3 regions of the Lysinibacillus sp. GJ-1 genome follow, and region 2 is predicted to be linked to each of the others. Evidence: riboswitches for the same ligand, from Rfam matches in the RefSeq annotation. Region 2 holds a riboswitch; each other region holds the start of a gene.
The links. Region 2 has a riboswitch for cobalamin ahead of LO754_RS12210 (ABC transporter substrate-binding protein). Riboswitches for the same ligand answer to the same signal wherever they lie in the genome.
Positions count from the first base shown of each region.

Region 1: it holds a riboswitch for cobalamin, as region 2 does, so the genes downstream of both, LO754_RS14280 (energy-coupling factor ABC transporter permease) here and LO754_RS12210 (ABC transporter substrate-binding protein) in region 2, are expected to answer to the same signal.
Region 3: it holds a riboswitch for cobalamin, as region 2 does, so the genes downstream of both, LO754_RS20945 (iron chelate uptake ABC transporter family permease subunit) here and LO754_RS12210 (ABC transporter substrate-binding protein) in region 2, are expected to answer to the same signal.

Region 1 is NZ_CP088912.1:2,882,983-2,889,109, reverse strand. It holds gene LO754_RS14300 (S8 family peptidase) at 1-1,350, opposite strand, end outside; gene LO754_RS14295 (energy-coupling factor ABC transporter ATP-binding protein) at 1,722-2,558, opposite strand; gene cbiQ (cobalt ECF transporter T component CbiQ) at 2,551-3,327, opposite strand; gene LO754_RS14285 (energy-coupling factor ABC transporter substrate-binding protein) at 3,331-3,603, opposite strand; gene LO754_RS14280 (energy-coupling factor ABC transporter permease) at 3,605-4,351, opposite strand; cobalamin riboswitch at 4,495-4,678, opposite strand; cobalamin riboswitch at 4,935-5,114, shown strand; gene LO754_RS14275 ((2Fe-2S) ferredoxin domain-containing protein) at 5,251-5,622, shown strand; gene cobJ (precorrin-3B C(17)-methyltransferase) at 5,626-6,127, shown strand, end outside.
Region 2 is NZ_CP088912.1:2,527,356-2,533,482, reverse strand. It holds gene LO754_RS12220 (hypothetical protein) at 1-656, shown strand, start outside; partial or broken gene LO754_RS12215 (GTP-binding protein) at 742-2,679, opposite strand; cobalamin riboswitch at 2,858-3,043, shown strand; gene LO754_RS12210 (ABC transporter substrate-binding protein) at 3,207-4,202, shown strand; gene LO754_RS12205 (precorrin-3B methylase) at 4,252-4,926, shown strand; gene LO754_RS12200 (hypothetical protein) at 5,163-5,366, shown strand; gene LO754_RS12195 (DUF2243 domain-containing protein) at 5,912-6,127, shown strand, end outside.
Region 3 is NZ_CP088912.1:4,209,882-4,216,008, forward strand. It holds gene LO754_RS20930 (endonuclease Q family protein) at 1-18, opposite strand, end outside; gene LO754_RS20935 (hypothetical protein) at 136-306, opposite strand; gene LO754_RS20940 (ABC transporter ATP-binding protein) at 393-1,190, opposite strand; gene LO754_RS20945 (iron chelate uptake ABC transporter family permease subunit) at 1,196-2,242, opposite strand; cobalamin riboswitch at 2,391-2,584, opposite strand; gene LO754_RS20950 (YdhK family protein) at 2,737-3,333, shown strand; gene LO754_RS20955 (response regulator transcription factor) at 3,429-4,121, opposite strand; gene LO754_RS20960 (sensor histidine kinase) at 4,128-5,492, opposite strand; gene LO754_RS20965 (NADPH-dependent FMN reductase) at 6,007-6,127, opposite strand, start outside.

The DNA.
Region 1 (6,127 bases), 360 kb from region 2:
CCTAAACTCACCTTTTTCTGTATTTAGAACATTCTTTTTCAGTACTTTGGCGTTATTCAACCGTTGTTCTTTTGTTTCGTTATAGCGTTTAGGTAGATTATTAATATCAAATTGTAGTGCTTTAACAGGATCAACCAGACCATGTCCATACGTAAGGTCGTAGCCTGGCTCCCCTAAATCTTTAGCAGTCAATTCAAGAATCGCTTCTATTTCATAAGGCTTTAAATTTGGATATTTGGATTTTAATAGTGCCGCTACACCTGCAACAACAGGTGATGCCATTGATGTACCGCTAAATATTGCGAAGGACGAGCCTTTCTTTTCATCGTAGACGGTACTATATATATCTTCTCCCGGAGCCACCAAGTTTACAGATGGACCATAGTTTGAGAAGCTAGCTAATTTATTTTGTTCATTTGTAGCACCAACGCTAATAACGCTTTCAAAAGAAGCTGGGAAGGAGTAATTATCGGTTGCTTCATTGCCTGCCGCAGCTATGACGGTAATCCCTTTATCAATCGCCATTTTAACAGCCTCTTCCATTAGAGGGGACTCTCCATAGCCACCAAGACTCATATTAATAATGTCCGCTTTTTGTTCGATGGCATAAAGAATGCCTTGAGCAATGGCAAAATCACTCGCGTCTTCTTGTCCGTTAAAGACGTCTATTGGAAGGATTTTGGCATTAGGATATACCCCATGCCCGCCGATACCATTATCTTTTGTCGCGCCTACAATGCCAGCGACATGCGTGCCGTGAGCATCAGCAACAGGAGAGTCGGCAGGTTTTACCGCATTATATGGTGGCAATACTTGCCCTTGCAAATCGGGATGTTTATAGTCTACACCCGAATCGATAACGGCTACTTTTACATCATGATTGCCAGCTAATGCTAGTGCTTTATCAATTTCCAGTAGCTGCAAATGATACATATCTTTTTTCTTTGGATCTACAATAGTGTTAAAGGAATGATATTTGTAGCTTGGGGATACACTTTTTACACCTTTTTGCTTGGCGTAGTAGGAAACAACCTCTGTTAACGATTGTCCCTTTTTAAGTTGGATTACATCGTAACCTAATGAAGGAATGGAGCGAATAACTTTTGCACCTATTTTACTATGTACGTTCTTAGCAAGACCCGAATGTTTCACGATAATCGTATTATCACTAATCCATTCGTTTCCTCCTGTTTGTTGCTTGAACTGCTTCGCTCCTTGTTTGTTGTTGCTAGCGAGCATAGTTTTCACTGATTCTGGGTTCTGTGGTGCTTCAGCAAAGGCAGAAGCAGCAGGAACCAGTAAGGCAGAACATGCTACGACAGCGATTGATTTCATCACCCAGTTTTTCAATTGTTTTTACCTCCTTAAAAAAATTATAAACTACAATATTTATAACGGATGGTAAAGAGAAAGGTTTCATACCACAATAAAATTTTTTTACAAGTTTTTTTGTTATAACTAGTATATTATTTTATAAATGAAAGTTTTATAGTTTTTTTCGCATGAGTTGTTCATCGTTCTTTTGCGGAGTGAAAGACGGAGGAATATTAATCGTCCCGTATGTAACGGTGGGTGTTTGACAACAACACGGTTCGTTGCATACGGGATATGGCAAGGTTGGTAGATATTCATAGATGAGGGTGGTGGCTACTAGATTTGTTCCTTAAGAAGGAGTGTATGGCGACAACTAGCATCTAGTACTCGTTATGCTCGATACGTTCTTAAAGTTGTTCAATAAGTTTGTGTAAATCTTTTTTGGAACGAGGCATTGCTATATTGTCGCCCAATAGTTTTTTCGTTTGTAAGGCAAGCGTCATTTCAAATACCCATGGTCGTTCAAGGTGGGCTTTTTCAAGCAATTCCTCTTGGTAGAACATGTCGATTGGATCCCCATTATAAATGATTTTCCCTGCCTCCATCACGATTATTTGATCCGCCCATTCATAGGCTAAAGCGATATCATGTGTCGCTAATAAAAACGTACGTTGCCCATCTTCTAATTTAGCTAAGTACTGTAAAAATTGTGCCGCATAATAAGTATCTAGCCCAGCAGTCGGTTCATCTAATAGTAAGACGGAAGGTTCCATTGCGAGCACACCAGCCATGGCAACACGTTTCTTTTGTCCGACGCTTAAAAAGTGAATGGGCTTATCAAGCAATGCTTCAACCTCTGTTTGCGCAACAGCCCACGCGATTTTTTCTTCAATTTTTTCGTTTGACCAGCCAAGATTTAATGGCCCGAAAGCTATGTCTTGCTTGACGGTACCAGAAAAAAGTTGATTGTCCGCATCTTGGAAGACGATGCCAACTTGTTGTCGTAATGTTGCTAATGCTTTTCTAGAATAGCTAAGCGTTTCGTTACAAAAAGAAATAGTGCCAGCTGTCGGTTTTAAAATACCATTTAAATGCTGAAATAACGTAGATTTACCTGCGCCATTGTGACCAAGCAGGGCAATTTTTTTTCCCTTTGGTATTTGCAAAGTAATATCTGTTAAAGCTTTAGTGCCGTCTGCATAAGCATAAGATAAATGTTGAAGATCAAAATAAAGCTCAGTCATGAGAAATACCTCCATAGATAATGAGGGATACGAAAATAATAACAATGCCTAACCAGTTTTTCTTGTTGTAGCTACTACTTTCTTGCCAATAGACAGCTTCGCCACCGCGTGCCTGCATCGCATTATTTAGTTCGCGACTGCGTTGGAACATTTCGGCAAACAGTGCTGCAATAAGCATGGAAATCGACCGAAGCCATTGCATTGGTGATTGATAACCAAGACGTGCTTGTTGTGCAAGATGAATTTTTTGCATGCTGTTCAAAAAGATAAAAATAAAACGGTATGTTAGCTCTACCAACTCTACAAATAAAGCTGGCAACCGCCATTGCCGTAAGACATAACAAATGGATTGTACGGAAGTCGTTAAAATTAAAAAATATAAACAACTAATACTGCCCAAAACGGTGAAAAACAGGTGCCGCGCTGTTATCAAGCTGTCATTTCCTATAAAAATGGTCCACTGGCTTAGCGAAAATGTCCATAGATGCGCCGGCAAAATACTAGCAGCAGGTGCAATCGAAATCAAAATAGATAGTAAACTGGAGAGCAAGAAAAAACTCGGTAAAAGCAGGAGTTTTGCATAATATTGTAAAGGAATTTTTGCGCCTAAAATGATAAAAGCACTCATTACAAGAAATGTAATGAGTGAAATTTGTTCATCTCTCATGATAAGCGACAATAGCAACAACCCAAGGGAGAACGTCATTTTTTCTAACGGATGAACGGACGCTAGTTTATTCATATAAGCATACTTATCAATGAGTAACATCGTTTAACCTTCTTTATGCTTACCGCGCATATAGCCCACGAAATAGCCAATAAAACCAGCGCCAATAGCGGCTTGTAAGACGAATAATAGACTTTCAATTTCACCACTTGGTGGCTCCCATAAGCTTTCAAACCATGGTTCGTATTCTTTGTTTATTTCACCAATGGCTGCTTCAGCTTCACCGTCAGCACCGCCGAATTCAGCGCCTTTTTGGATGAATAGAGGGATGATTGCTAAAAATATCACAATAGCTAATAACAGTAAATTTTTCTTCATGTTAATGTGCCTCCTTTGCAGAGAAAACACGTAAAGCTTTTAATTCGCTTACATTGTATTTTTTTAAGAAATTCATCACAATGACAGTTAAAATCCCTTCACTAATTGCTAGAGGAATTTGTGTTAACGCGAAAATCCCTGCGAATTTCGTGAATGAAGCCATAAAGCCTCCCACTTCTGAAGGGAAGGCAAGTGCAAGTTGAACGGATGTGACAACATATGTACCCAAATCCCCAAGCATTGCTGCAAAAAAGACAGCGAGAGAAAAGGATAGACCGATTTTTTGAGCACCTTTAAAAACAGCATACGCAATCATTGGTCCTACAATCGCCATGGAAAAAGCATTTGCACCAAGAGTGGTAATGCCACCATGCGCTAATAGTAACGATTGGAATAATAAGACGATTGTCCCTATCACACTCATTGCTAATGGGCCAAACAGGACTGTGCCAAGTCCAACACCAGTAGGGTGTGAGCAACTGCCCGTAACAGATGGAATCTTTAATGCAGATAAGACGAATGCAAATGCCCCTGATAGCCCTAATATCATTTTCGTTTCAGGGTTTTCATCAATTGTTTTGCGAATTGAGCGTAACCCTAAAATAATAAATGGAATCGAAATAATCCACCAGAATATCGCCCATTCAATCGGTAAAAATCCTTCCATGATGTGCATGGCAAATGCTCGTTTTGGTACTAGTAAAAATGCTAGTAGGAAGTAACTAAGTTTCCAAAAAGATAATTTCAAAATCTCTCCTCCTTAAATCAAAATTTTCGAATGTAGCGTGCGCAATAAAAAAAGCACTTCTCCTAATTTAGGAAAAGTGCATAGCTGAAAAAGCAAATAGAATCATCATCTGCCAAGCCGCACACCTATCCTCGTAGGTTGAAACGATCACGTTTTTTTCGGCAGGTCTCCTGGCTTTAGTTCAACGTTTTATAGGTCTTCCCGTCCATTGGACAGTGACATTCTCTATAAAACTCCCTAGTACAGTGGCGGGACCGCGCCGGACTTGAACCGGCTTCCCTTTTAAGCGAAATGGCTACACTTCGCACCGAAAAAAGATGAAATTGTGAGATTTCACGACACAGTGTAACATGTTTTTCCATTCGTAAGCTATCCTTTTTTTATAAAAAAATTTTTTCGTTGTTTGACATTCTAGAAAATTCAGATAAATACAAGAGAATAACGGTCGCTTTCAATGAAATACTTGTTGAAATTTTATTAAAAATCTAATAAATGAAAAAGAAATGTTGAAAAGTATGAAAAAAATAGGCTATGATAGAGACAGTTTTTCAATTCATTTTAAAAACTTACAGCATTTCAATTTAATATAGATACATCTATAAGTGCTCGAAAAAGTTCGAGATAATAGGGAAATCGGTGTAAATCCGATACAGCCCCCGCTACTGTAATAGCTGATGAAATCGCAATGCCACTGAAAACTTGGGAAGGCGCGAGAGTAAAAGGAAGCTTAAGTCAGGAAACCTGCTTATTGATGGCATGCAAACTTTTCGGAGGGAGAAGTGAAGCGAGAGCGGATACGTGTATATTCGTTTTTATTTTGGCTTCTACAAAACCTTTACTCTTCGATATAGAGTGAAGGTTTTTTCTTTTTCCTAAAAGTAAATGAGGGGAGAAAAGCAATGACAACTTGGAACTTAGAGGGAATGAAAACACATCTTTTTATTTGTAATGGCAGTAGCTGCATGAAAAAAGAGGCAGAGGAAATTACCCTAGCAATACGAGATGAAATCGAGAAATTAGCACTTGATAAGGAAATACATACGACAAGAACGCGCTGTAATGGCAGATGCAAAGATGCCTGTGTTGTCATCGCTTATCCACAAGGAAATTGGTATCGTGTGCCATCGGTTGAACACGGAAGAACACTTGTACAAGATTTAAACCATGACTCTTTACATAGTGAACATGTTTTTACACTGAAAGAAGGTACATTACAGCGTACACCGCAAACAACTGCCATTAAAGGCATCGACAAGGTGAAAGAGGGGTAAAAAATGGCGCAAAAAGGAAAGATTTTTGTTGTGGGCTTTGGCTCTGGTGATTTTAACCATATTACGACTCGTGCTGTGGAGGCACTGCAACAAAGTGAATTTATTATTGGCTATAAAACGTATGTTGAGCTTATTCAGGATTTAGTTAGTGCAAAGTCGATTGTTAGTACGGGCATGACAGAAGAAGTTTCACGAGCGCAAGAAGCAGTACGTCAAGCGGAAGCTGGCAATATTGTATCTGTTATTTCAAGTGGAGATTCAGGTGTATATGGGATGGCGGGGCTTGTCTATGAAGTGCTTATTGAGCTTGGTTGGACAGAAGCAACAGGTGTTGAAGTCGAAATCGTACCAGGTATTTCAGCTATTAATTCCTGTGCAAGTTTACTAGGTGCACCGATTATGCATGACTCTTGCACCATTAGTTTAAGTGACCATTTAACGCCATGGAATTTAATCGCCAAGCGTGTGGAAGCAGCAGCTATGGCGGATTTTGTCATCGCTTTAT
Region 2 (6,127 bases):
TAGTTGATCAGTTTTTAGCTACAGGGCTTATTCCGCACGATCGATTGTTTGACTGCATTTTTTATAATAAAGACATTATTTGGATTCAAAATGATGTCTATGAAGGATACCTATTTGCAAAAGCAAGTGTGGCTGATGAATTGAAAACAAAAAAGAATGGTTTTATGATGTATATGCCGACCAATCCGATTGTTTATGAAGTAAATGAGGAGGCCTATAATTTAATTACACGCATCGATTCAATTCGAGCTAAACCCAATCTGGATCGCCTGAATGTAGAGCCAAAACCTATTTTAAGTGCTGCAAGAGTCAATGATTTACTATGTTCGATGGTAATGCGTTTTTATCAGACGTATTTGCAAGACTTATCGATATTAATTCAAGAAAATCAAGATTATAGTAAAATACAACATTTAATAGACTATGTTGAGCGTGAATATGCTCAGTTTTTACAAAGTGTAAAAGAATTAAATGATTATCATTTAAATTGGCATCCGCGTGGTAATGGTCATCAATTGTTGCTGCAACGCATTGAGCAATTACAGATTTTAAAAAGTAAACCTGGGTCGGTTCTTGTGGATTTCTCAAATCATCATGGGTATGTGATTGTGGAGTCAGCGAATTCTTTGAAAAGGAAAACGAAAAAAGCGTTGTAAATTTTTATATCTGTATCGATATGCATACTATGCAATATTCGATTTTTTTCTGAAAGGCATCGAGAAATTTCGATGCCTTTTTATTTTATAGACAATGCATGGCTGCTTTTGCCTCATACCATGGAACTGCATAGCCTTTTCCTTTTGCACAAAAAATACTTGACGACGTATAGTCAGGATCAGCCTGTTTATTATAATTGATTTGTGCGATTATTGCCTCGCTATTATGACATATATCATAGCCATCGAATTGTAAAGATAAAGAGCCTTTGCCGTTTGTGTAAGTAGCAAAAGTAGTACTATAGTGCATAAATGTTGCAACTGGTACACGTCCTGTTAAAATGACTTGCTCCTCTGACAAGATCGGTGAGTCAAAAGTACCGTCTGCTTGTTGAATATCGTTCATCATTCAGTAGATAAAATCATTGGACGCTTTCATTTTGAAGCGGTAATAGGGCTCAAGTAAGATATTTTCGGCTTGTTCTAGCCCTTGTCTTAATGCACGGAAAGTAGCTTCCCGAAAATCTCCTCCTTCGGTATGCTTGATATGAGCTCGTCCTGTCAACAGTGTAAAGCGAATATCAGTAACAGGAGAACCAGTTAATAAACCGTGATGCTCGCGTTCAAATAAATGTTTTTCGATAAGGCGTTGGTGACCTACTGATAAATCATCAGCATGACAGGCATTAACAAACGTATTCCCAGTTCCGCGGATGTTCGGCTCCATGAATAAGTGTACCTCGGCATAATGCTTGAGCGGTTCGAAATGTCCGTAGCCTGTTACAGTCGTTGCAATAGTTTCCATATACAAAATTTGAGGTTTATCAAAGGTAATAACAAGTGAAAAGCGATTTTTTAATACTTCAGCAAGTACTTCAAGTTGTATGACACCCATAATATGTACATGAATTTCTTGGGATTTTTCTTGCCAAACGACTCGTAACGATGGCTCCTCGGCTTCTAGTAAACGAAAAATCTGTAAAATTTCCTTTATATGCTGTTGCCCTTCATACAGTACTTTTGCTTGTAATGTAGGCACAAGTTCATAAGGTTTTGGGAGTAGTGTACTTCCTAAAATGTCTCCTATCTTCGCCATGCTAAGCCCTTTCACTGCAAAAATGTCTCCTGCTTGTACGGCTTGGGCTGTCTGAAAACGACGCCCATTATACAGCCTAATTTCAGTTATTTTTTCGGTAACATCGCCAAATGCAAAGTCATCACGAGTATGCAATGATCCTTGTAAAGCTTTTATAAAAGTTAAGCGTTGTGTGCCATCATGGCGAATTTTAAATACTTCCCCTTGAAAGGGTGCTTGATGGTCGAAGTGTGTCTCTGTCAGGAGAGGAAGCTGTGATACAAATTCCTTGATCCCAATATCTTTTAAAGCAGCACCAACAAAGCAGGGAAATGCTCGCTCTTCGTTAATCATCTTTTGTAATTGTGACAGGCACGTTGAGGCATCGAGTGTATCTGTTAAAAAGGCCTAGAGTAGTTGTTCATCGCGCTCGGCTAGCCACTCTGCAATATAGCTTTGTATAAAATCTTTGCGTAATGGGGCATCGATTAATAGGATGTTGTCGGAACAGTCTTTTTGTAATTGGTTCATCACCGCATTGATATCTGCCCCTTCGCGGTCGATTTTATTTATAAAGAAAAAGGTTGGTATATGGTATTGACGGAGCAATTGCCAAACCGTTTCTGTATGACCTTGTACACCCTCTACTGCACTGACAATAATGATGGCATAATCCATTACACGTATAGCACGCTCCATCTCAGGTGAAAAGTCTACATGCCCGGGTGTGTCAATCAGCGTATATGTATCATTTTCTATTTGCATCCGTCCTTGTTCCGCAAAAATGGTAATTCCTCGGGCTTGTTCAATTGCATGATTATCTAAAAATGTATCTTGATGATCGACTCTTCCACGAGATTGGATACTATTTGTGTGGAATAATAATTGCTCACAAAAAGTTGTTTTTCCTGCATCGACATGTGCGAGCACACCAATCGTTTTATACATAAAAATCCTCATTTCTAATGTAGTCTCTTCTCATTGTACCAGAATGATCGCTCAAACATTTCGTGACAAATAGTTCGCATTCGTGTTTAAATAGTGATAGTTTATTAACAAGTATCATTTATGGATTTTTTTGTGTGATTGAAATCAAAAATACCTTCTGCTAGTCTATTTTTATAACTAAAAACTGCTATATATTGGTGCAAATGGCTTTAGTCATTTGCTTAAAAGGGAAATCGGTGAAATTCCGATGCTGTCCCGCAACTGTAAATGGGGAGTTTATACAATAGTCACTGTAGTTGAACTATGGGAAGACGTATAAGCGATGAACCTAAGCCAGGATACCTGCCAATATGTATTATTTACTTAACACCACGAGGATGGTGATAGTGATTGTTTAAATACCCAATGTATTTATCACTATGACACCCTCTTGGAAACAAGGGGTTTTTTTTATGTGCTAGTAGCAAGGAAATCATTGATTTCTTCCTATACAAATCCAAATACATAACTAAAGGAGAAATGGAACCATGAACAAATGGAAAGGCATGTGGCTAGTTGTTGCCATTGCGATTATAAGCATTTTAGGCGCTTGTAGTGCGAAAGACAATTCGCAAAGTGCTGCACAAAGTGAGCATATCGAGCCTGCTCAAAGCGAGACGACAGAAGTAACCATTGACAATAATGGTACTACACAAGTTTATACAGAAGCACCTAAAAAGGCGATTAGTTTAAATCAGCATGTAACGGAAATTATGTTAGCTTTAGGCTTAGAAGATTCAATGGTTGGTACAGCCTATTTGGATGATAAAATTTATGAACCTTTACAAGCTGCCTACGAAAAAGTACCAGTAATAGCAGAGCAGTATCCAACAAAAGAACAAGTGATAGATAGTGAAGCCGATTTTTTATACGCTGGATGGAAAAGTGGCTTTAGTGAAAAGGGTGTTGGTACACCAGAAGAATTAGAGACACTTGGTATCCACACATATTTACATCAATCTTCAAGTATAACGAAACCAACATTAGATGATATTTTTATGGATATTCGCAATATCGCAAAAATTTTCCGTGTTGAAGATCGAGGAGAAGCATTAGTCGATCAAATGACAAAAGAAGTTGATGCAGTACGTGCAAAATTACCGCAAGGAGAAAAGGAGCTACGTGTGCTTGTCTATGATAGTGGAGATAAGGAAGTCTTTACTGCTGCTCAAAATTTTATGAATGAGCTTGTCACTGTCGCTGGCGGTAAAAACATTTTTGGTGAAGTTGAATCTGGATGGACAACTGTCTCAAAAGAAGAAACAGTAGAACGCAATCCGGAAGTAATTGTCGTGATTGATTACGGTTCTCAAAGTGCTGAAGACAAAATACATTTCCTGAAAAATGATCCTGCATTAAAGGAAACAGATGCTGTGCACAATGAGCGTTTTGTCATATTACCACTTTCAGCTGCTTCAGAAGGGGTTCGTGCGGCAGAGGCTATCAACATTTTGGCTAGAGGATTCTATCCGGAAAATTTTTAATAACTTCAGAGAGCTAGCTAGATGTTATCTTTTTTAAGGAGAATAAAAAATGAATGCATTTCGTTCAAATATACCAGAATGTACATTTGAAAAATTAAATATAGATGGTCAATTTACTCGTCTAGCAGTAAGTCCTGGTATTATCAATAAACATTATACACCCGCGCAATTTCAAAAAATTGCAGAAGTCGTAGGGGACAGTGGGGCCTTTAAATATTCAGCATCCTATAATCTATTGTTGTCTATCCCTACGCAAACAGTTCAAGACGTTATAAGTGAACTGCAAGAAGCGGGCTTATATATGACACCATCAGGCTCCATCGTTGCGTTCAAGGCTTGTGATTTTTGTGATGGAGAGAGGATGGAAGCGGCGGAGATAACAGAACAATTATACATTGAGTTGCAGGGACAAACGGTGCCTTCCAGACTGCGTCTAAATGTCAATGGCTGTGCGTCCGCTTGCTATAATGCCGTCTATGATGATATTGGACTTGTCTATCAAAAAGATAGCTTCGATGTTTATTTAGGTGCTATTCCAATGGGGGCAAAAGCACAGGCGGGTACACTATTTGCTAAAGGCGTTTCCGTGCAAGAAATAGCCAGCCTTTTACAGCATATAATTGGGGTATATCAACAACATGCACGTCCACATGAGCCATTCTATAAATTTTATCGCAGAACGAATACTGCTGAATATTGGCAAATAATGCATAATGTAAAATAAAGTAAAGTTATCCTTTTCGTTGTTTATGTACGATGACAGTATCGTTATCCAAAATGATAGATAGACCCTATGGAGCGAAGAACGGGAAGCAACTTGTACTCAAGTGTTAGATTGACTAATGTCAATTTAACACTTTTTCTTTTTCTTAAATTGGACATATATACCGGCAGTTTAGTTGAATAAATCATATATCATGTGCTCACGCTAAGTCGATTACATTTTAAGGGGATGTAGAAATGTTTAATCGTTTATCAGCACAAAATGGTGTGTTTCGATTACCGCCAATACAGCGCAAAAATAATAAAGAGTTAGATGTTGCTATTGCAGATCTTGAAGCAAGAGGATTTCGTTTAGTAAGACGTGGGATTCAAAATGAGAAAAAGCAACCCCATTCATCGTACAATAAAGTTTGGGCTATTATGGAAAAATTGATGACTTGAAATATAGGGAAAAATAACAAAAAGCTGCTTTGATTTCTCTCAGCAGCCCTATAAGTAGTGAAACACTACGAACTTATATTTTGTCTTTTTATTGTCATTCTATACTTTAAATAATGCATAGACATAATTGAAGATTTTGACAAACTATTTTTGACTGATAGTAACTGTTACTAGAAGTATTAGATAAGGTATATATGTATACAGTTTTGTCAATCTAGTGCTATATGGGAATCCGCATAAGAAAGAATTGTATTGCTTGATGGCATGCCAAAAGTTAGCAGCATTAAAGCCTAATGTAATGATCACTGGTCATGGTGTACTAATGGTTAGTGAAGAATTGAGTGCGGCACTGCGAAAATTTTGTGAATGATTTCGTTCACATTACCCACACTAAAAATTATAAGAATGAAGTGATAGGTCCCTAAAGATTGAAGATTTTAGGGGCTTTTATTAGTGCCAATTATTAACTTCATTTGCACTATTTAATTGAAGGTGTAATCGCTGTGACATTAGGGAATAATAACACAAACTTAGAGAAAGAAGGAATGATTATAAAAACCCATGAAGAGAATAATCGTTCAATGCTAAAAAATGGACATCCTTATGCAAAGCGAAATGTATGGTCAGGGTTTCTTTTTGGTATAGGATTAGTTGCATTTATAGATGAAACCTTTTTTCATCAACTATTACGCTGGCATCATTTTTACGATAAATCGACAACTGATATTGGTTTAATATCGGATGGTTTTTTTCACGCATTT
Region 3 (6,127 bases), 1.7 Mb from region 2:
CACTGCGCGCCCACTCATTGTTCGTCCAATATGAATATGTAAATCTGCATAATAGTCATGAAACAATGTACACATCTCCTTTTGTTTTATTATAAAATGAAAAAACCTTACATTGCTGCAAGGTATTTTCAAGCATTAGGATGGATGGTTTTGATGAGCGCCTTTATCAGTCTCGTACGAACCTGAACCTTGGTTTGGCATTGCTGCTGAATCATATGCAACCAATGTAACGCCAATTTTCTTTTCGAGTTCATTAATTTTTTCAAGCTGTGTGTGATCTAATTGTGCAAATTTTACTTCTTCCATATTCATCACGCATCCTTTCAAAAATAACGTTCCCCGAATATCTCACAACTATACAAAGGGCAATTGGATAATTTCTTTAAGCAGTGTTATGTGGAAATTGTTCGAAAATTGTTTGAGTGACTGGCACTTAAATAGGTTAAATATGGTTTGCCTGTTAGTGGATGTGTTTGAATGTCGGCGCATACTCCAAAAACATCATCCAGCAGCTTAGGTGTTAACACTTCTTCTGGCGTACCATATTGAACGATACGACCTTGTTGTAAAACATAAATGTAGTCGCAGTACATCGCGGCCATATTTAAATCATGTAAGGCGGCGACAACCGTCAAATGCAGTGTTTGAATTAAATCCATTAGTTGTAATTGATGGTGGATATCTAAATGATTTGTCGGCTCATCTAAAATAAGTATCTGTGCTTGCTGTGCAAGTGCACGCGCAACCATCACTCTCTTTTTTTCCCCTCCAGAAAGGGAACTAAAACTACGTGTTTCTAAATGGGCAATACCTGTTTGAGACAAGGCTTCTTTTACAATATTAAAGTCTTCCTTATTGTCCATCTCAAAAAGTTTTTTATGTGGTGTTCTTCCCATACTCACTAAATCTTTTACTTGAAAGTCGAACAACACAGGCGTTTCTTGACTGACAACTGCTAATTTCTTTGCGATGATTTTACTTGATTGCTTAAATATATCTTGCTCATTTAATAACACTGTACCGCTTTCTGGCTTTAATAAACGATACATATTTTTTAATAGTGTAGACTTTCCGCTACCATTAGAGCCAATCAACCCAACAAACTGCTTTGCTTTTATTTGAATGCTTACTTTCTCTAATATGCACTGATCATGAATGGAGAATGATACTTCCTTTGCTTCTAATGTCATCACCTTTAATCCCCTTCACCAAATGAATAATTGTTTCGACGTAGTAGCCAAATGAAAAATGGTCCCCCACAAAAAGCAGTAATAATACCAATCGGCATTTCTTCTGGGGCTATTAATACACGCGCTAACGCATCAGCCCAAACTAGAAAAATTCCCCCTAACAATGCACTTATGGGGATAACATGTTTATAATTAGAGCCAACTAACAAGCGTACGATATGCGGAATAATTAAACCAACAAACCCGATGGACCCACTTACTGCAACGAGCACACCTGTCAGTAAAGATACGAGTACTATTAGCTGTATGCGAAACTGTTGAAGATTTACCCCTAACGTGACGGCTGCTTCTTCCCCAAGTAGTAATAAATTCAGATTTCGATAGTATAGCCACAACAACCCAAATACGATAAAAAAGACAATGACTGGAATAAATAAATTACTCCATTTTGCTCCTGCGAGACTGCCTAACATCCAATACATAACGGCTTTAATCCCGCCCTCTTCCTTAGACATCATTAACATAAAATTCGAAGTGGCAGATAAGATAAAGGACACCGCCATCCCCGCTAGTAAAAGGCGAAAAATCGAAATACGTCCTCCTACACGCGACAACAAAAATACTAAGACAATTGCCATAAAAGAGCCTAAAAAAGCAGAGACTGAAAGGGCGTAGATACCTAAAAATGAAAACGCCCCTAAAATAATGACAGCCGTTGCGCCCACTGTTGCTCCCGAAGAAATACCTAAAATATACGGATCGGCTATCGAATTACGGACTAGTGCTTGAACAGCAGCACCAGCAACCGCTAAGCCTGCACCAACAACAGCCGCCAGGATCACACGAGGAACACGGATTTGCCATATAATAATCTCTTGCGAACGACTCCAATCCGCCTCTATAACATGAGGGAATAATGGCACTTTCGAAAGAATTACCTTCCATACATGTAACGGCGTAACTGACACAGACCCAATCATAATGGCCACTGTCATAGACGTAATGAGCACTAGAAAAAGGGTCAAAGAAAATAACATAAATTTTTTATTCATTTGGTTATGAACTCCTTATCAATCATGATAAAGACGAAGCAATAAAAAAGGGCATTCTACGCATACATGCATAGAAATACCCTTAGCTAAACAAATTAGGAGAAATATCCATCAATTGTCCGTAATTGCTTGCATCCTCGTGGGCATTACAGGTATGAACTAACTGGCAGGTCTCCTGGCTTCGATTCATCGTATCTACGATTGCCTTCCCATTTAAAAACAGTGGCTACACTATCATAGAACTCCTCGTTACAGTTGCGGGACAGCGTCGGATTTACACCGACTTCCCTTTTAAGTGATGCTCGTGTTTACAAGCGTCACACCATTAGTATCTGAAATTTTAAAATTATGACGATTCTATCATACATCATTATCGTAGTCTATTATTTCCTTCATTTAGGAATCTATCTTTCCTCATTTCAAACTAAATCCATCATTTCTGCACATTTACTTGCTACATTAAAGACACATCCAAATCGAAGGAGGAAATTCATATGGTATTAAATAAAAATCGGCTCCTAATGTTAGTAGCAGCAATTGCTTTACTAATACTTTCAGCTTGTGCTGATAATACAGCGAAGTCAGAATCTGCTCAAAGCGACAAAACAGAGCACGGCGAAGAGATGGATCATGGGGATGAAATGGATCATTCCATGATGAATCATTCAAGCTCTGGTGAAGTTCCAGCCACTTTAAAAACAGCCGAAAATCCAAAGTTCCCTGTCGGCAGTAAGGCTATTCTTACAGATTGCCATATGTCAGGAATGACAGGAGCCGAAGCGACAATTGTCGGCGCTTACGATACGACAGCATACATTATTTCATTTGAGCCTACTACTGGTGGTAAGACAATTGAAAATCATAAATGGGTGATTCATGAGGAATTAATCGACCCAGGTGAAGCACCTTTATCACCAGGATCAGAAGTAAAAACTGATGCTACCCATATGACAGGCATGGAAAATGCGACTGTACGCATTGATGATGCCGTACAAACGACTGTCTATATGGTCGATTTTGCTTTAACAACTACTGGTGAAGAAATGAAAAATCATAAATGGGTGACTGATAGCGAGCTAGCGACAAAATAATGAGGTTGGGACAAAAGAGAAAAGGTGTTAGATTGATGGCAGTCAATCTAACACCTTTTCTCTGTTCCTTAAATTTTTTTAGTTATGTCCCAGCCTCATTCTAAAACCTTTTTGTCACCGCTTTTATGCCATTTATAGCCGATTCCCCACACTGTCTGTAAATAATCATCCACTGGAAAGCCACTTTTTCGAAGCTTATCCCGTAAATTGCGGACATGTGAATCAATCGTTCGGTCTTCAATTGCTACATTATATCCCCATACAGTGTTGATTAAATGCTCTCTAGAGAAAACTTTATTTTGATAATCAAGAAATAACGCTAACATCAAAAATTCTTTTGGCGTTAAAGAAATCATCTCTTGGTGAAAAGATAACTCAAAAGATTCTTTATTTAAGCGTAGCCCTTCGAAATTAATAACGATTTCTTCAGCCTTTGTTCTTCTTAAAACAGCCTGTATACGCGCTAACAATTCTTCCTCATCGAAAGGCTTTAAAATATAGTCGTCAGCTCCAAGATTTAGCCCTTTTATAATATCAGCCTGTTCCCCTTTTGCCGTAAGCATAATAACTGGTACGTCCCAAAACTTCCTTATTTCCTGACATACTTGCCAGCCATCCATATCAGGCATCATAATATCTAACAGCACTAAATCTATATGATGTTCTTCTAAATATTCTAAAGCATCTCTTACAGACGACCTAGCAATACAATGAAAAGAAGGTTCAAGATAAAGGGTAAGTAACTCTAACATCCTTGGTTCATCGTCAATTAATAATAATGTTTTCATTTGTTCCTACTCCTTAAACAATAATTTAAAAGTAGTCCCTTTGTTTTCCTCACTAACAACGGTAATTTCCCCTCCATGTGCATGAACGAGCTCCTTTACAATGGCAAGTCCTAATCCTAAACCGCCATTGGCACGCGTACGAGATTTATCAACCCTATAAAAACGTTCAAAAATATAAGGTAAATCCTTCTGCGGAATTCCTTTTCCGGTATCTTTTATAATAATTGATACGAAATGATTGTTTCTTTCCACTTGTAAGAAAGTCGAATCTCCTGAGGAACAATAAGTCAGCGCATTATTTAACAAATTCAAAAAAATTTGCTCCAACCTTATTGTATCAGCCAATAAAGTTAGTCCCGCTTCACATTGCACAAAAAGGTCAATTTGTTTTTCATGGAAAGCAGGTCTTAACTTTGCCTCAATACTTGCCACAAAGTCATCCATATGAAGACATTCTTTGTTTATAACAAATGCATTTTCATCCATTTTTGCTAAATCAAATAAGTCTTTTATTAACCTTGATAATCGATTCGTTTCCTCAATAATAATACGTAAATACTTTTGACGATCTCGTTCCGATAAATCTCGTTTATAAAGAATATCTGTATAACCTTTTATAAATGTAATCGGTGTTCGCAGCTCATGAGCAATACTCGATAAAAATTCCTTTCTTTCCTCTCGTAAATGATTTAAGTCATTAGATAATAGTTGAATAGCATTCGCAAGATCACTTAATTCATCTTGACCATTCGTTGAAAGGGCTACTGTAAAGTCCCCTTTACTCATTTTTAATGTTGCTTCTTTCATTTCAATTAATGGACGAGCAAGCTTTCTAGATAACACAATAATCACTACAATGGTCACCAATCCCGACACAAGCCCAACAATTAGGAAGTGTTTATTTAATCGCTCCATTAAGGCATGGATAGAATCTGTATTTTGGAACATAAAAACATAGCCAATGGTCTTTTGCTGTTTTTGAATTGGACTAACGGTCGCTATATACTTTTCATCTTGCCAATTGTTCTCTAGCACCTGACCATCATAAGGTACACTTGCTCCAAGCCTCTGTAAATATGCTTTTATATCAAGGTGCGGCGAAGAAGTAGCTAAAATTTTGCCAGCACGATCTGCAATCACAACGTCCGTATTATCTCGGGATTCCATTAATACTATATGTGATAACGTTTCCTTTTCGAAATTTTGCTCCAATATCTTTCGATGCGAATTACCCGTTGTCTGCAAGTTTGTTAGTTCTTCATCAACTCTCGAATTCGTCAAAGAAAGATGCAAAAATAACATCATAAATGTTTCGATGCAAAACAATGTGATAAAAAAGATAATGCCAAGCTTTAGTGAAAGTTTTTTCATCCTGTAACCACCTATATTTCAAAATGATAACGTGTAAGTGTGAAGATTTTATGCAGAAGAAAGATACTTCTATTAAATAGTATAAAATAAAAACTACATGCTCATTGATTTTTCACCCTATGTAGTACTTAATGCAAATAAGAATGAGCCCTATATTAGAAAGATATAGGAGGTACGTTTTCCTCGATTCCTGCTGGAAAAGCATGACTCTTTAGAGCCCGTACAATGCCAACAACCCTAAAAAAAGAATGGGGCAGGGACATAACTAAAAAAATTTAAGAAACAGACGAAAGGTGTTCATAATTTTTTGCTATATGGAGACCTTAGCTATTCTTGCTTTTGCAATTAAAAAAATTAGAAGTGTTCACTAGTTGTTGGTAGCGAAGGCGGTGACTCCAGCTCAGAACAGCACATAATGTAAGACGCGGGCAACAACGGCATAGCAAAAAAGTGTTAGATTGATGGCAGTCAATCTAACACTTCTTCTCTTTTGTCCCAGCCGCATTCTTTTTTATTAAATATAATTTTTAACCCAATCTAAGAAGTTTTCAATTACTGAATCAAGGAATTTGACAGTCCCCTCATCTGTTAAATTACCTTCTGCATCAAATTTTGTGTGGACAGCGCCAATATAA